3 regions of the Mesorhizobium sp. M0633 genome follow, and region 1 is predicted to be linked to each of the others. Evidence: riboswitches for the same ligand, from Rfam matches in the RefSeq annotation. Region 1 holds a riboswitch; each other region holds the start of a gene.
What was found. A riboswitch is a leader RNA that binds a small molecule or an ion and turns the genes downstream of it on or off. The one in region 1 is predicted to bind cobalamin.
Positions count from the first base shown of each region.

Region 2: it holds a riboswitch for cobalamin, as region 1 does, so the genes downstream of both, NKI47_RS33685 (ABC transporter ATP-binding protein) here and NKI47_RS03750 (CbtB domain-containing protein) in region 1, are expected to answer to the same signal.
Region 3: it holds a riboswitch for cobalamin, as region 1 does, so the genes downstream of both, NKI47_RS10205 (DUF1636 family protein) here and NKI47_RS03750 (CbtB domain-containing protein) in region 1, are expected to answer to the same signal.

Region 1 covers NZ_JAMYQC010000003.1:35,155-39,428, forward strand. The annotation lists gene NKI47_RS03740 (heparan-alpha-glucosaminide N-acetyltransferase) at 1-338, opposite strand, end outside; gene NKI47_RS03745 (aromatic ring-hydroxylating oxygenase subunit alpha) at 557-1,750, opposite strand; cobalamin riboswitch at 1,892-2,088, shown strand; gene NKI47_RS03750 (CbtB domain-containing protein) at 2,125-2,304, shown strand; gene NKI47_RS03755 (CbtA family protein) at 2,320-3,102, shown strand; gene cobU (bifunctional adenosylcobinamide kinase/adenosylcobinamide-phosphate guanylyltransferase) at 3,095-3,616, shown strand; gene cobO (cob(I)yrinic acid a,c-diamide adenosyltransferase) at 3,618-4,235, shown strand.
Region 2 covers NZ_JAMYQC010000065.1:2,356-6,629, reverse strand. The annotation lists gene NKI47_RS33690 (ABC transporter substrate-binding protein) at 1-384, opposite strand, end outside; gene NKI47_RS33685 (ABC transporter ATP-binding protein) at 403-1,221, opposite strand; cobalamin riboswitch at 1,314-1,517, opposite strand; partial or broken gene NKI47_RS33680 (AraC family transcriptional regulator) at 1,653-1,770, shown strand; gene NKI47_RS33675 (LysR substrate-binding domain-containing protein) at 1,850-2,758, opposite strand; gene NKI47_RS33670 (FAD-binding oxidoreductase) at 2,899-4,274, shown strand, end outside.
Region 3 covers NZ_JAMYQC010000007.1:237,403-241,676, forward strand. The annotation lists gene NKI47_RS10195 (cobaltochelatase subunit CobN) at 1-204, opposite strand, end outside; gene cobW (cobalamin biosynthesis protein CobW) at 223-1,260, opposite strand; gene NKI47_RS10205 (DUF1636 family protein) at 1,257-1,691, opposite strand; cobalamin riboswitch at 1,730-1,933, opposite strand; gene NKI47_RS10210 (winged helix-turn-helix domain-containing protein) at 1,963-3,162, opposite strand; gene NKI47_RS10215 (NADH-quinone oxidoreductase subunit A) at 3,498-3,863, shown strand; gene NKI47_RS10220 (NuoB/complex I 20 kDa subunit family protein) at 3,854-4,274, shown strand, end outside.

The DNA.
Region 1 (4,274 bases):
GGCGTGGCGATGCGGGTGACCAGCGATATTGCGAGCGCTGCCCCGGCAACCATGGCGAAGCGCTTCCAGAAGCCGGTCCAGCGGATTTTCTTGCCATGGGCGAGATAGAGGCTGATGCCGACCAGGAACAGGAAGCTCGAGGCGATGCAGCGCGCGTAGATTTTCCACCAGCCGAAGGCGGTGAGGCCGGGATCGGTGTAGCCGAAGAATTCGAGGTCCCAGGTGAAATGATAGCTCGCCATGGCAAGCAAAGCGATGCCGCGTGCAATGTCGATAGCGGCGATGCGCTTCGACTTCGGTTGATCCTGAACGGCTGCGGTCGGCGTGTCGATGCTCATGGTCTCGCTGTCTTGGTTCAGCCCCGGCAAGACGACTATCACGGTTGCCACCGTCAAAAGAAGCAGGGCCTTGCGTCGCGTTGGTACCGGTCGGCATCAGAGCTGCTTTAGGCCAAAGCCGGAAAGCCTTTGGCCGGCGTGCTGGCGTTTTTCGGACTGGGCGCGGTTTTCGCGACACTCGGCCTGCTGGCGGCGGCCTGCGGCTTCGTCACCTGGCGCTATCTGCCCAAATCGCTTTGATGTTCGAGCGCCGCATGGCGCTCGCGCACCCAGTTGTGGAAGCGGTGCAAGTCGTATTCCTCGGGCATCAGTACGCCGGCCTTGTGGCGCATCGAGCGCAGGCCCATCTGGTTGACCTCGCAGATATCAGCATCCTCCTCCAGCACCTGGGTACCGAAGGCGACGATGTTGTCGATATCCGCGGCCGGATCGGCGAGCGCTTCGGGCGAAAAAAGCCATTCGGCGGTAAGTTCGGTCTGCTCCGGCCCAAGCGGCACCAGCCGCACGGTCCTGACATAGTCGACATGGCCGACGACGAACATCGACGGCATGCTGGTGGCATAGGTCTGCCCGGCGGCACGCTCGCCCGGCGTCAGGCCGGAAAAGACCGAGCCGTGGACGCGCCCGTCGCGCGACCAAGTTTCGGCCCCGGCCCGCAAGCCGCCGGCAAATTCCGGCGCGTCATTGTCGGCGTGGCGCGCCCATTCGGGGTCGTCGTGCCGGCCCATCAGGCCGCGGCCATAGATCGGCACCAGCCGCGACAGGTCCTTGTGGACGCCGGGGCAGTGCAGGCACTCGTTGAAATTTTCCCAAAATACCTTCCAGTTGCAGTTTATCACCTTGCGCAGCACATGGCCGCTCAGCAGCGTTTCCAACGGCCAGTTGGCGAGGCTGCCGGATGCCGGATCGAAGGATGTTTCAGCCGAGCCGGCAGCGTCTTCCGCCAGATTGACGAAGACAAAACCGCGCCACACCGAAAGCGCGACCCGGTAGAGCGGATGATCGGCCTTGTCGAAGCCGTCCGGCAGCGATTTCGACGGCACGCGCACCAGATCGCCGTGCAGCGAATAGGACCAGGCATGGTATGGGCAGGTGATGAGCCGCGCCTTCAGCCGTCCTTCGCTCTGCTGGCAAAGCTGCGAGCCGCGATGCCGGCAGGTGTTGTGGAAGGCGCGCAACTCGCCGGTCTCGTCGCGCAGCACGACGACCTCCTGCGTGCCTATGCGGAACGTCCTGAAAGCCAGCGGCTGGGCAAGGTCGGCCTCGCGGCAGACGAGCAGCCAGTTGCGATACCAGATGGCCTCGAGATCGCGCTGATAGGCCGCGATGTCCCAATAGGCTGATGACGGCAGCGTCGGCTCGGCCCGCGTCAGGCCGTTGTAGGGACCGCGCTCATTCGGGCTGGGTTGCATGCCGGCTTCCTCCCCATCCGCCAGCCGACACCCGGCTGCGAAAATTGTCAATCGCGGCGCCGGCCGACCGGGCTTGGCGAGGCGGCGCATTCGCCACACGATCCGGCGGAATTTGGTTTGCCGGGCGCGGCGATTCTGCCTATAGTCACTGATGTCGTCGGTTCCGTTTGGAACCAAGAGGGAATGCGGTGAGGGCAAGTTGTTTGCCCAATGCCGTGGCTGCCCCCGCAACTGTGTGCGGTAGTCCTCTCCATATGCCACTGAAGGTTCGCCTTCGGGAAGGTGGGGAAGGGCGCTGATCCGCGAGCCAGGAGACCTGCCGGCGACAGGAAACTGACTTCTATGCCCTCGGGTGGAGGGCGAAAGGACAAGACATGAATACCGCTTCCGTTTCGCTCGGCGCTTCCGCCTCCTCGCAGTCGCGTCTCATGCAGCTGGCGCTTGCTGCATTCCTCGGCATTTTCGTCATGGGCTTTGTCGGCTTCTCGCATATCGATGCGGTCCACAATGCCGCGCACGACTATCGCCATTCGATGGGCTTTCCCTGCCACTAACAAGGGGCTGACATCATGACACTGTTTCGCAACGTCGTGTTCATCGCGGCGATCGCAGGGCTTGTGGCCGGCGTGGCTCTCGCCTGCATGCAAGCCTATGCCACGGTGCCGCTCATCCTAAAGGCGGAAGTCTACGAACAGGCCGGCGGCGGCCATGACCATGCCGCGGCACCTGCGACACCGGCTGAAAACGCCGCGGGCATGACGGCTATGAGCAGCGCCGCGCCGGCACCGGCTGAAGCAATGGCTCCGGCGGAAGACGAAGGCTGGGCGCCGGCCGACGGTTTCGAACGCTTCGGCTTCAGCGTCGTTGCCAATATCGTCACCGGCATCGGCTTTGCGCTGGTCCTGGTTGCGGTTTCGGAATTCGCCGGCGGCATCGGCAATTGGCGCCAGGGCCTGTTCTGGGGGCTGGCCGGCTTTGCCGCGTTCACGCTGGCGCCGGGCCTCGGCCTGCCGCCGGAACTGCCGGCGATGCCGGCGGCCGACCTTGTCCAACGCCAGATCTGGTGGTGGGCAACAGTGGTGGCGACAGCGGCCGGTCTCGGCCTTATAGTCTTCCGCAGATCGCTGCCGCTGGTGGCTCTTGCCGTGGCGTTGATCGTTGCGCCGCATATCGTCGGCGCGCCGCAGCCCGATAGCTTCGAGACGGCGATCCCGGAAGGCCTGCACCACCAGTTCGTGGTGGCGGTGACGCTGACCAATCTGGTGTTCTGGCTGGTGCTCGGCGCGGTCGTCGGCGTGGTGCGCGGACGCTTCACCGGCACGGCGACCAGCCTGCGCGACAGCTTTGCCTGACCGCGCTGCCGGGGCACTGACCCTGGTCATCGGCGGTGCGCGCTCCGGCAAGAGCGCGCATGCCGAGAGCCTGGTGACGGTCGGCCCGCCGCCTTGGAGCTATATCGCCACGGCGCAAGCCTATGACGACGAGATGCGCCAGCGCATCGCGCTGCACCGCTCGCGCCGCGGCGCCGGCTGGACGACCATCGATGCGCCGCTCGACCTTGCCGGCGCGATCGGAGCGCTGCCTGACGGCCAGCCGGTGCTGATCGACTGCCTGACGCTGTGGCTGACCAACCATATGCTGGCCGACCATGATGTCGAGGCCGAATGCCGGAGGCTGGCCGATGTGCTGTCGCGGCCGCGTGGGCCGTGGTTCGTGGTGTCCAACGAGGTCGGCCAGGGCATCGTGCCGGACAATGCGCTGGCAAGACGGTTTCGCGACGCCGCCGGCCGGCTGAACCAGGACGTCGCAGCTGTTGCCGGCACCGTGCTTTTGATGGTGGCGGGGCTGCCGCTCAAGGTGAAATGACATGGCTGATACTATCGATCCCAAGGACGAGGAACGCCACCGCGCCAAGATGGCCAAGCGCAAAACGGTGCAGGACGCCGAGGTCGCGGCCAAGACGGTCGAGAAGGGACTGCTGATCGTCAACACCGGACCGGGCAAGGGCAAGACCACGGCCGCCTTTGGGCTGGCGCTCAGGATGCTCGGCTATGGCAAGCGCGTCGGCGTCGTTCAGTTCATCAAGGGCAAATGGCACACCGGCGAGAAAGACGCCTTTGCCGCCTTCGGCGACCGTGTCGTCTGGCACGCCATGGGCGAGGGCTTTACCTGGGAGACACAGGATCTGAAGCGCGACATCGCGGCGGCCGAGGCTGCCTGGGCGAAAGCGCTGGAGCTGATGGCCGAGCCGTCGATCAGCCTCGTGGTGCTCGACGAGCTGAACATCGCGCTGCGCTACGACTACCTCGATCTCGAAAAGGTGGTCGCGGCGCTGAAGGCGCGTCGCGAAGGCCTGCATGTCGTCGTCACCGGCCGCAACGCCAAACCGGTATTGGTCGAGGCGGCCGATCTGGTCACCGAGATGGGCGTGACTAAGCACCACTTCTCCGCCGGCGTGAAGGCGCAGCAGGGGATCGAGTTCTGAGGGGGTTGCTGGGGAGGCAGAGGCGCGGTGTCTCGACCT
Region 2 (4,274 bases), on a different contig from region 1:
ATGGACGCAGCTTTCCGTCAGCACCAGCGTCTTGATACCGTACGGCGCCAGCGTATCGGGCGTCACCTCGCCACCTGGCTTCATGCCGTAATACCAGCCGGCGAAGAAGAAATCGGGCTCGACGGCGACGAGGTTTTCGAGCGTCGGGTATTTCGGTGCGAGTTCCGGGATCGCGCCCTGCTCAGCCTTGAATTCCGGACCGACCTTGTACCATCCGGTGATGCCCGTCAGGCCGACGATCGACGGTTGCAGCCCCAGCGCGAAGGCCATCTCCGCCATGTTCAGATCTTGGATAACGGCGCGCTTCGGCGCGGCTTCGAACGTCAGCGGCGTGCCGCAGCTGTCAACGGTCACGGGAAAAGCGAAGGCCGCCTGGGCAAGCAGTAGGGAGGCAAAGGCGTTTCACGAATGTTGCTCCTTGGTCAGATCAGGATGGGAAGAGGCACGGTTAGGAACGTCGAAGATCGTAAGTTCGCGGTCCTCGGTGGGATGGCGCAGCCGAAGCACGTCGACGCCGAAAGTCTCGCGGATCAATTGCTTGGTCAGCGCCTCGTGCGGACCGGCGAGTGCCTGCAGGCGGGCCTCGTTCATCACCGCGACCCTGGTGGCAAATGGCGTGACCAGCGACAGATCATGAAGCACCGCCACCACGGTCATGCCAAACTGCGATACGAGTTCGAGAAGGTCGCTGCGGGCGCGCGGATCGAGATGATTGGTCGGTTCATCGAGGAACAGGATTTTGGGCTCCTGGGCGATGGCGCGCGCCAGCTGGGCGCGTTGCCGCTCGCCACCGGATAGCGAGCCGATTGTGCGGCCGAGCAGCGGCATCAGGCCGGTTCTGCGAAGCGCTTCGATGACGATGTCGCGTTGCTCGCTCCTTCGTCGCATGCCCGCATGGGGGACGCGCCCAAGCTCGACATAGTCGATCACGGCAAGCCGCGGGTCGGGCTGATCGGTCTGGCCGACGACCGCCATGTGCAGCGCCCGCTCGGCGGCCGAAAATCTCTCCAGCCGGCGTCCGGAGAATCTCACATCTCCCGCGCTTGGCCGCAGCGTACCGCAGAGCATGCGCAGCAGCGTCGTCTTGCCGGCGCCGTTAGGGCCGATGATGGCGAGGCGGTCGCCCGCCGCTAGCGAAAGGCTCACCGCACTAACCAGGCGCTGGCCATTTGCCGTCGCACTCAGTTCGCGCGCTTCAAGAAGAGGCTGGGAGGCGTCCAACTTACCGTCACTTTCTCAATGGCGACGGAAGGAAGCTGGACGGACCGGCCGACAAGACCGATGTCCACGTCTCCTCCCGGCACACCCCGTCCGGTCAACTCATGCTGATGGCAGGTCTCCTGGCTCGCGGGTCTTTGCGCCATCCTGCCTTCCCAGCCTTGCCGGCCAGTGGCACTTCGGATCTTGCTAACCGCTTACAGTTGCGGGGGCAGCCACGGCCTCGATCCGAAGACCTCACCGTGTTCCCTTTTCACCCCTTGCCTTTCGACTCGGGGACCATCACTCAGCCACCCTAATTTTCCGCCACTCACAGCGCAATAAATTTTCGGAGTTCGGACAGCCGCTGGAGCAAGGGTCTTGTCAGAAGGAGTCATGCATACCTCGTAATGTAATAACATTACGTACCTAGAGGACGTTGTCTGCTTCTGTCAACCCCCAACACGATTTGGGACAAATGGCTGCCGGCATCTGGGCGCGAGGTCGCCGATGCGCCGGAATTCGATCCCTGTAGCGGCAAGGCTGGAAATTTGGATACCGGTCAAAGTGTGAGGCGCGGCAGGCGACCCCGAAGCGCAGGAAGCGCTGCTACCGCTTGTGACGAGCATGCAGAAGATCGGCGTTCAGATGCTCAGACTATCGATCTCATCCAGGCGGAAAACGCTTCGATATGCGCTTGTCGGGGGTGATTGGCTACGCAGGCAAGGTAAAAGCCATAGCCTGGCAGACAGAGATCATGTGCCTTGACTAGCCTGCCAGCCTCGAGTTCGCCACTGACGACCACATCGCTGCAGATAGCGATACCTTGGCCTGCCGCTACCGCGTCAATCGCGTGCAGCTCTTCGCGGAAGCTTAGGTCCCATGCCTGGTTGGCATTGGGGATGCTGGGATCGATCGAGCGTGCGATCGCCAGCCATCGTTGCCAAGTCGGCGCTTCCGGGTCGCGGTTCGTCCAATTGAAATGGATGAGCGGGTATTGCAGCAGATCGGCGGCGCGCTCGATCTGTCGGTCGCCTCCTGCGAACAACTCCGGGCTGCATACCGGAAAGAATGCGTCCCGAAAAATTTCCTGCGCGGGAACATCCCGCGGCATCCTGCGCGCATAGCGGATCGCGACGTCGGCGTCACCGGCTCGCAGGTCCAGAACGGCGTCTGTCCCGATGATCTCCAGTGGAATGTTCGGATGCTGTTCGCGCCACTTCGACAGGCGCGGAACCAGCCATCGGCTGGCAAATGCATTTGGGCTCGTCACGCGCAACGGGCGTTGGCCAACTCCGGCCGAGGCTGATGCTATTGCCGCAGCGAAAGCGTCGAAGCCGCTGCAAATTACCGGGAATAGCCGTTCGCCCACGCCTGTGAGCACGAGCGGTCGTGGGCGCCGCCGGAACAGCAGTTGCCCACAGACCTCCTCCAGCAATCGAATCTGGTGGCTGATGGCCGTTGGCGTCACGCCGAGTTCCGTCGCGGCCTTCCTGAAGCTCATCAGCCTGGCAGCGGCTTCGAAGGCGCGAAGCGACCCGAGCGGCGGAAGTTTTCTCATCCAGGCAGTTTAGATGAATTTAGCTCATCCAGCGACTGAGATATTCGATTTTGCAGCGAATGGCGCCGCATGAGATCATTGTGATCCGGTGAACGACAGCGGCCTGTCCAACCGTGCTGAATCACGAAGGGTATCCCTCGATGAGCATGTTCAAGCTTATAGACGGTTCCGAGCCGACGTTGCAGGCGCCAGATATCGCCCGGCTCAGGCAGGCGATTAGCGGCGATCTGATCCTTCCGGACGACCCTGGCTATGACCAGGCGCGCAGAGTTTGGAATGGCATGGTCGATAAGAGGCCGGCGGCTGTTTTCTATTGCGCCGAATCCAGCGATGTCGTCACGGCCGTCAACTTCGCCCGATCGCAAGGCTTCCTCGTCGCCGTCCGCGGCGGTGGTCATAACGTCGCCGGCAGTTCGGTATGCGACGGCGGCTTGGTGATCGATGTGTCACGCATGAAGCGGATCGAAGTCGACCCGATCCGCCGTGTTGCGCGCGCAGAGGCCGGCCTGAACCTGGGCGAGTTCGACGCAGCCACACAGGTCCATGGTCTTGCGACGACCATGGGTGTCAACGCGGATACCGGCATAGCCGGACTGACACTCGGCGGCGGGTTCGGCAAGCTTGGCCGCAAACATGGACTGAGCTGCGACAACCTTGTCGCTGTCGAAATCGTGACAGCGAACGGCCGGTTGCTCACGGCAAACGCGGCCGAAAATGCAGATTTGTTCTGGGGCATTCGGGGCGGCGGCGGCAATTTCGGAATAGTCACCACCTTCGAATACAAGCTCCATCCCGTGGGTCCGCTCCTCATCGCGGGATCGATGCTATACCGCTACGAAGAGGCACGCGAAGCGATGCGGTTCTATCGTGCGTTCTCGAGCGGCGCCCCGGATGAACTGAGCCTGGATGCAGCACTTGTGACGGCGCCCTCGGGCGAACGCCTCTTCAGCATATCGGCGTGCTACATCGGCCCACTCGACGAAGGCCAGCAAATCATTCAACCTCTGAGAGAGTATGGCACGCCAGTTGAGCGCCGGATTGCTCCTGTCCCCTATCTTCAAATCCAATCGGCCGGGGACAGCCTCTTTCCGCGCGGGCGGCGCTACTACTGGAAGGCGCAGTTCATGCGCGAAATCACAGATCAGGCGATCGATACCATGCTTGCGGCTTACATGACTGCACCCAGCGAATCGCTTCTAGTCCTGCAGCAGGTTGGCGGCGCCATCTCGCGAGTACCGATGGACGGAACGCCCTACGCCAACAGAGATGCACTTTACGATTGCTTCCCGATATCGATCTGGGACAATCCGTCTGACGACGAAACGCACATCCGATGGGCGCGCGACCTGTGGGATGCAATGAGACCGTTCTCGACCGGCGGCGTCTACGCGAATAATCTCGGCGAAGAGGGCACTGATCGGGTTCTGGCGGCTTACGGCGAGAATTATCCGAGGTTGGCCGCACTAAAGAACAAGTATGATCCCACCAATTTCTTTCGCTTGAACCAAAACATCAA
Region 3 (4,274 bases), on a different contig from region 1:
GACGGACATCGGATGGCGCAGGTCGCGCAAGGCGGCGAGCCGCATCGACGGCAGGCGGTGCGCATCTGCCTTCCACGCCGCCGCCAGCCCGGCCAGGTCGCTGTCGGTGAAGGACAGCGCCACGACATCCGCAGGCGTTTGCCTGAGATCGACGGGCTCGGCGAGATCGTCGAGCGAGGCGGATGTGGTGGTGAGGATGTGCATCGCGGCTCGTACCTGGGGTCAGCCGGCGAGGATACGCTCGATGGCCGGGCGGTTCAGCCCTTTCAGGCCGATGACGACCAGGCGCGAGCGGCGGTCGTCTTCAGCGGTCCAGGCGCGGTCGTAATAGTGGTTGACGCGCGGACCGACGGCCTGCAGCAGGAGCCGCATCGGCTTGCCGCCGACTTCGACGAAACCCTTGACGCGCAACACGTTTTCTTCCTCCGCCGCCGTGGCGACCCGTTGTGCGAGCTCGTCCGGGTTGGACACAGACGCGATGTCGATGACGAACGAGTCAAAATCGTCATGTTCGTGGTCGAGCTCGTCGTCGTGGTGGGTCTTGCGGTTCTCGATGTCGTCCTCGACGGCAAGGCCGAGGCCGAGCAGCACCGACGGGTCGACCTTGCCTTGCGAAGTCGGTACGATCTTCACCGCCCGCGCAACGTGCTTGCCGATGACGGCATTGGCACGGGCCGAGCCGGCGGCGTCCAGCAGGTCGCTCTTCGACAGGATGATCAGGTCGGCGCAGGCGAGCTGGTCTTCGAACACTTCCTCGACCGGATCGTCATGGTCGAGCGTCTCGTCCTGTGCGCGCCGGGCCTGCAGGGCGTCCATGTCATTGGCTACGCGGCCATCAGCCAGCGCCGGTCCGTCGACCACGGCAATGACGCCGTCGACCGTCACGCGGCTTTTCACCGACGGCCACTGGAAGGCCTGGACCAGCGGCTTGGGTAAAGCGAGGCCGGATGTCTCGATCAGGATGTGGTCGACCCTCGGCGTCAGCGACAGGATCTGGTCCAGCGCCGGGACGAAATCATCGGCGACGGTGCAGCAGATGCAACCATTGGCCAGCTCGACGATGTTTTCCTCGGGGCAGGTGTCGATGGCGCAGCCCTTCAGGATCTCGCCGTCGATGCCGATATCGCCGAACTCGTTGACGATGATGGCCAGCCGCTTGCCTTTGGCATTTTCGAGCAGATGGCGGATCAGCGTCGTCTTGCCGGCGCCGAGAAAGCCGGTGACGACGGTGCAGGGCACGCGGGAGACGGAAGCGGTCATATCTGATCCTTCAAAAGGTCGAGGGGTGGGATGCGGGCAACCAGGCCACGCTTCAGGCAATCGGGGCGGCCGCGCCATGGAATGAGACCGTCCGTCGCGGTGGCGAAGAGCTTTGCCCCAGCGACGAGATCGGCGCCGCTGGTCGTGGTCAGGTCGCCGAAGACGTAGCTCCAGCAGCCGTCGCGCAGCATGGCGGCGCTGAGCCGGCGCTTGCAGTTGCCGAGGCATTCGACGGTGCGGATATTGATGTTTTCGCCGGAAGCGGCGCGGCGTGTGTCCTCGGCAAGCAGCTCGCCGGCGCGCGGATGAGCGTCCGATCCGGTCTCGTCCCGGCAGGACGAGCAGACGATCACGGTAACGCCGGCCGGGGAATCGCCATGGCCGGACAATAAATCCGCTGTCTCAGCCGGAAAACTGCTGTCGCGTTCCAAATCAGGCTCCTTGCCCGGAAAACCCGCCAGGCGATCGGATTCTTATGTCCTAGACGGCAGGTCTCCTGGCTCGCGGGTCATCGCCTGGGTGCCGCCTTCCCGGGAATATCCCAGTGGTTTTCGGCCGAGGCTCGTCGCTTACAGTTGCGGGGACAGCCGCGGATTTGAAATCGAGATTTCGCACCGCATTCCCTCTTGGCCCTTGCCGTTGCGGGCAGGGGACCGTCTGGAACGGATTTAGGCTTGTGGAGGCAGTCGTGTCAACGCACGTCTATGACGCGGCGATATCCGCGAGCGAACGGCCGAGGTCGCCGGCAGCGGTCACCTCGATGCGTTCCAGGCCGAGCCAGCCCTGCATCTGCTTCAATTCTTCGAAAAGCTCGGCTGCGGTTTGCAGCGAGGCGCCGGGCTCCGCATAGGCGGCATGGACGCGCAGTACGCCGGCCGGGCGGTCGGCCCTGAGGTCAACGCGCCCGACGATGCTGTCGCCGAACAGGAACGGCAGCACGTAATAGCCATACCGGCGCTTTTCGGCCGGCGTGTAGATCTCGATGCGGTAGTGGAAATCGAACAAGCGCTCGGTGCGCGACCGCTCGAAGACGACAGGATCGAACGGCGCGAGCAAGGCGCGCGCCTCGATCTTGCGCGGTAAACGGGCGTCCTTGTGGAGATAGGCTGTTTTGTTCCAGCCTTCGACGCTCACCGGCAACAGGTCGCCGGCCTCGACCAACTCCTCGATGCGGCCCTTGATGTCGGCCGGCGACAGCCGGAAATAGTCGCGCAGGTCTCCTGCCGTGGCGATGCCGTGGGCGCGGGCCGAGATGCGCAGCAATTCGCGATGTGCATCCTCGGGACAGGGAACCGGTAGCGCGAGTACCGCCGGCGGCAGCACGCGCTCCGGCAGATCGTAGAACCGCTCGAAGCCGCGGCGATGCGCAGTGGTGATGCGGCCGGCCCAGAACAGCCATTCGAAGGCGTGCTTGGCATGGCTCCAGCCCCACCAGCCGCCCGAACCCTTCTGCCCTTCGAAAGCCGACGCTGCGATCGGGCCTCGTTCGGCGACCTCGCGAGAGATGTCTTCGATATAGGCGGCGTGCTCGCGGCCCCATTTGGCCAGTCCGCTGTACATTTCGTCGCCGCGTTCGGCCCGCTGCATGCGCCAGCGCATCAGCGGATAGGTCTCGACCGGCAAGAACGAGGCTTCATGCGCCCAATACTCGAAGACCATGCGCTTGCGCGTGACGGCGGCGTTGTCGAGCAACGCCAGCTTGTAAGGGCCAAGCCGCGAATAAAGAGGCATATAATGGGCGCGCACCACGGCGCTGACGGAATCGATCTGCAGCAGGCCGGTACGGGCAAGCACGCGGGCCAGATGCCGGCGGTCAGGCGTGCCGGTGGGGCGCGGGTCGTTGAATCCCTGTGCCGCGAGCGCAATGCGACGGGCCATGGCAAGCGAGATTTTTTCCTTCATGAAGGCGGCATCCAGACGATGTTAGACGAGAAAATGACCTGCGATTCCGTGCCATGCTAACAGGGTTTTGGCGGCATCCATGTCAGGAGAGAAAAGTGGAGTAAAAAGTGAAGGAAATCAAACAGGAGCGGATCGGACCAGTTTTCCCGGATATGCCGTTCCAGCACCGCGATTTGAACAAGGTTTGACTTGCTTCGCCGAAAGCGCTGCGCTAACCCTCGCCGCGTTGCAGCATAGAGCCCCCTTAAAACGGTTCAGTGGTTAAACTGTCACGCTTCCGCAAGTGGGTCCGGTGCTGTAATCAGAGTGGATTGGCCGCAACGGAAAGCTGCAGAATGAACGCATTGTTGAGTTCGTACCTGCCCATCGTCCTGTTCATCGGCGTGGCGCTGGTCGTCGGACTGGCGCTGCTCGCCGCACCCTTCCTGGTGGCCTACCGCAACCCCGATCCGGAAAAGCTTTCGGCCTATGAGTGCGGCTTCAACTCGTTCGACGACGCCCGCATGAAGTTCGATATCCGCTTCTACCTGGTGTCGATCCTGTTCATCATCTTCGATCTGGAGGTGGCCTTCCTGTTTCCTTGGGCGGTGTCGTTCAGTCAGATCGGCATGCTCGGTTTCTGGTCGATGATGGTGTTTTTGGCGGTGCTGACCATCGGCTTTGCCTATGAATGGAAAAAAGGAGCGCTGGAATGGGATTGAACGACAGTTCCGGCACGCTCGTCGCGCCGAAGCCCAAGGGCCTCATCGACCCCAACACCGGCAGGCCGGTAGGGTCCGACGATCCATTCTTCCTGGAGATCAACAACGAGCTCGCCGACAAGGGCTTTCTCGTCACCTCGACCGAGGCGCTGATCACCTGGGCGCGCAGCGGCTCGCTGATGTTCATGACGTTTGGCCTCGCCTGCTGCGCCGTCGAGATGATCCATACGTCGATGCCGCGCTATGACTCGGAGAGGTTCGGTGTCGCGCCGCGCGCGTCCCCGCGCCAGTCCGACATCATGATCGTTGCCGGCACGCTGACCAACAAGATGGCGCCCGCGCTGCGCAAGGTCTACGATCAGATGCCGGAGCCGCGCTACGTCATCTCGATGGGCTCATGCGCCAATGGCG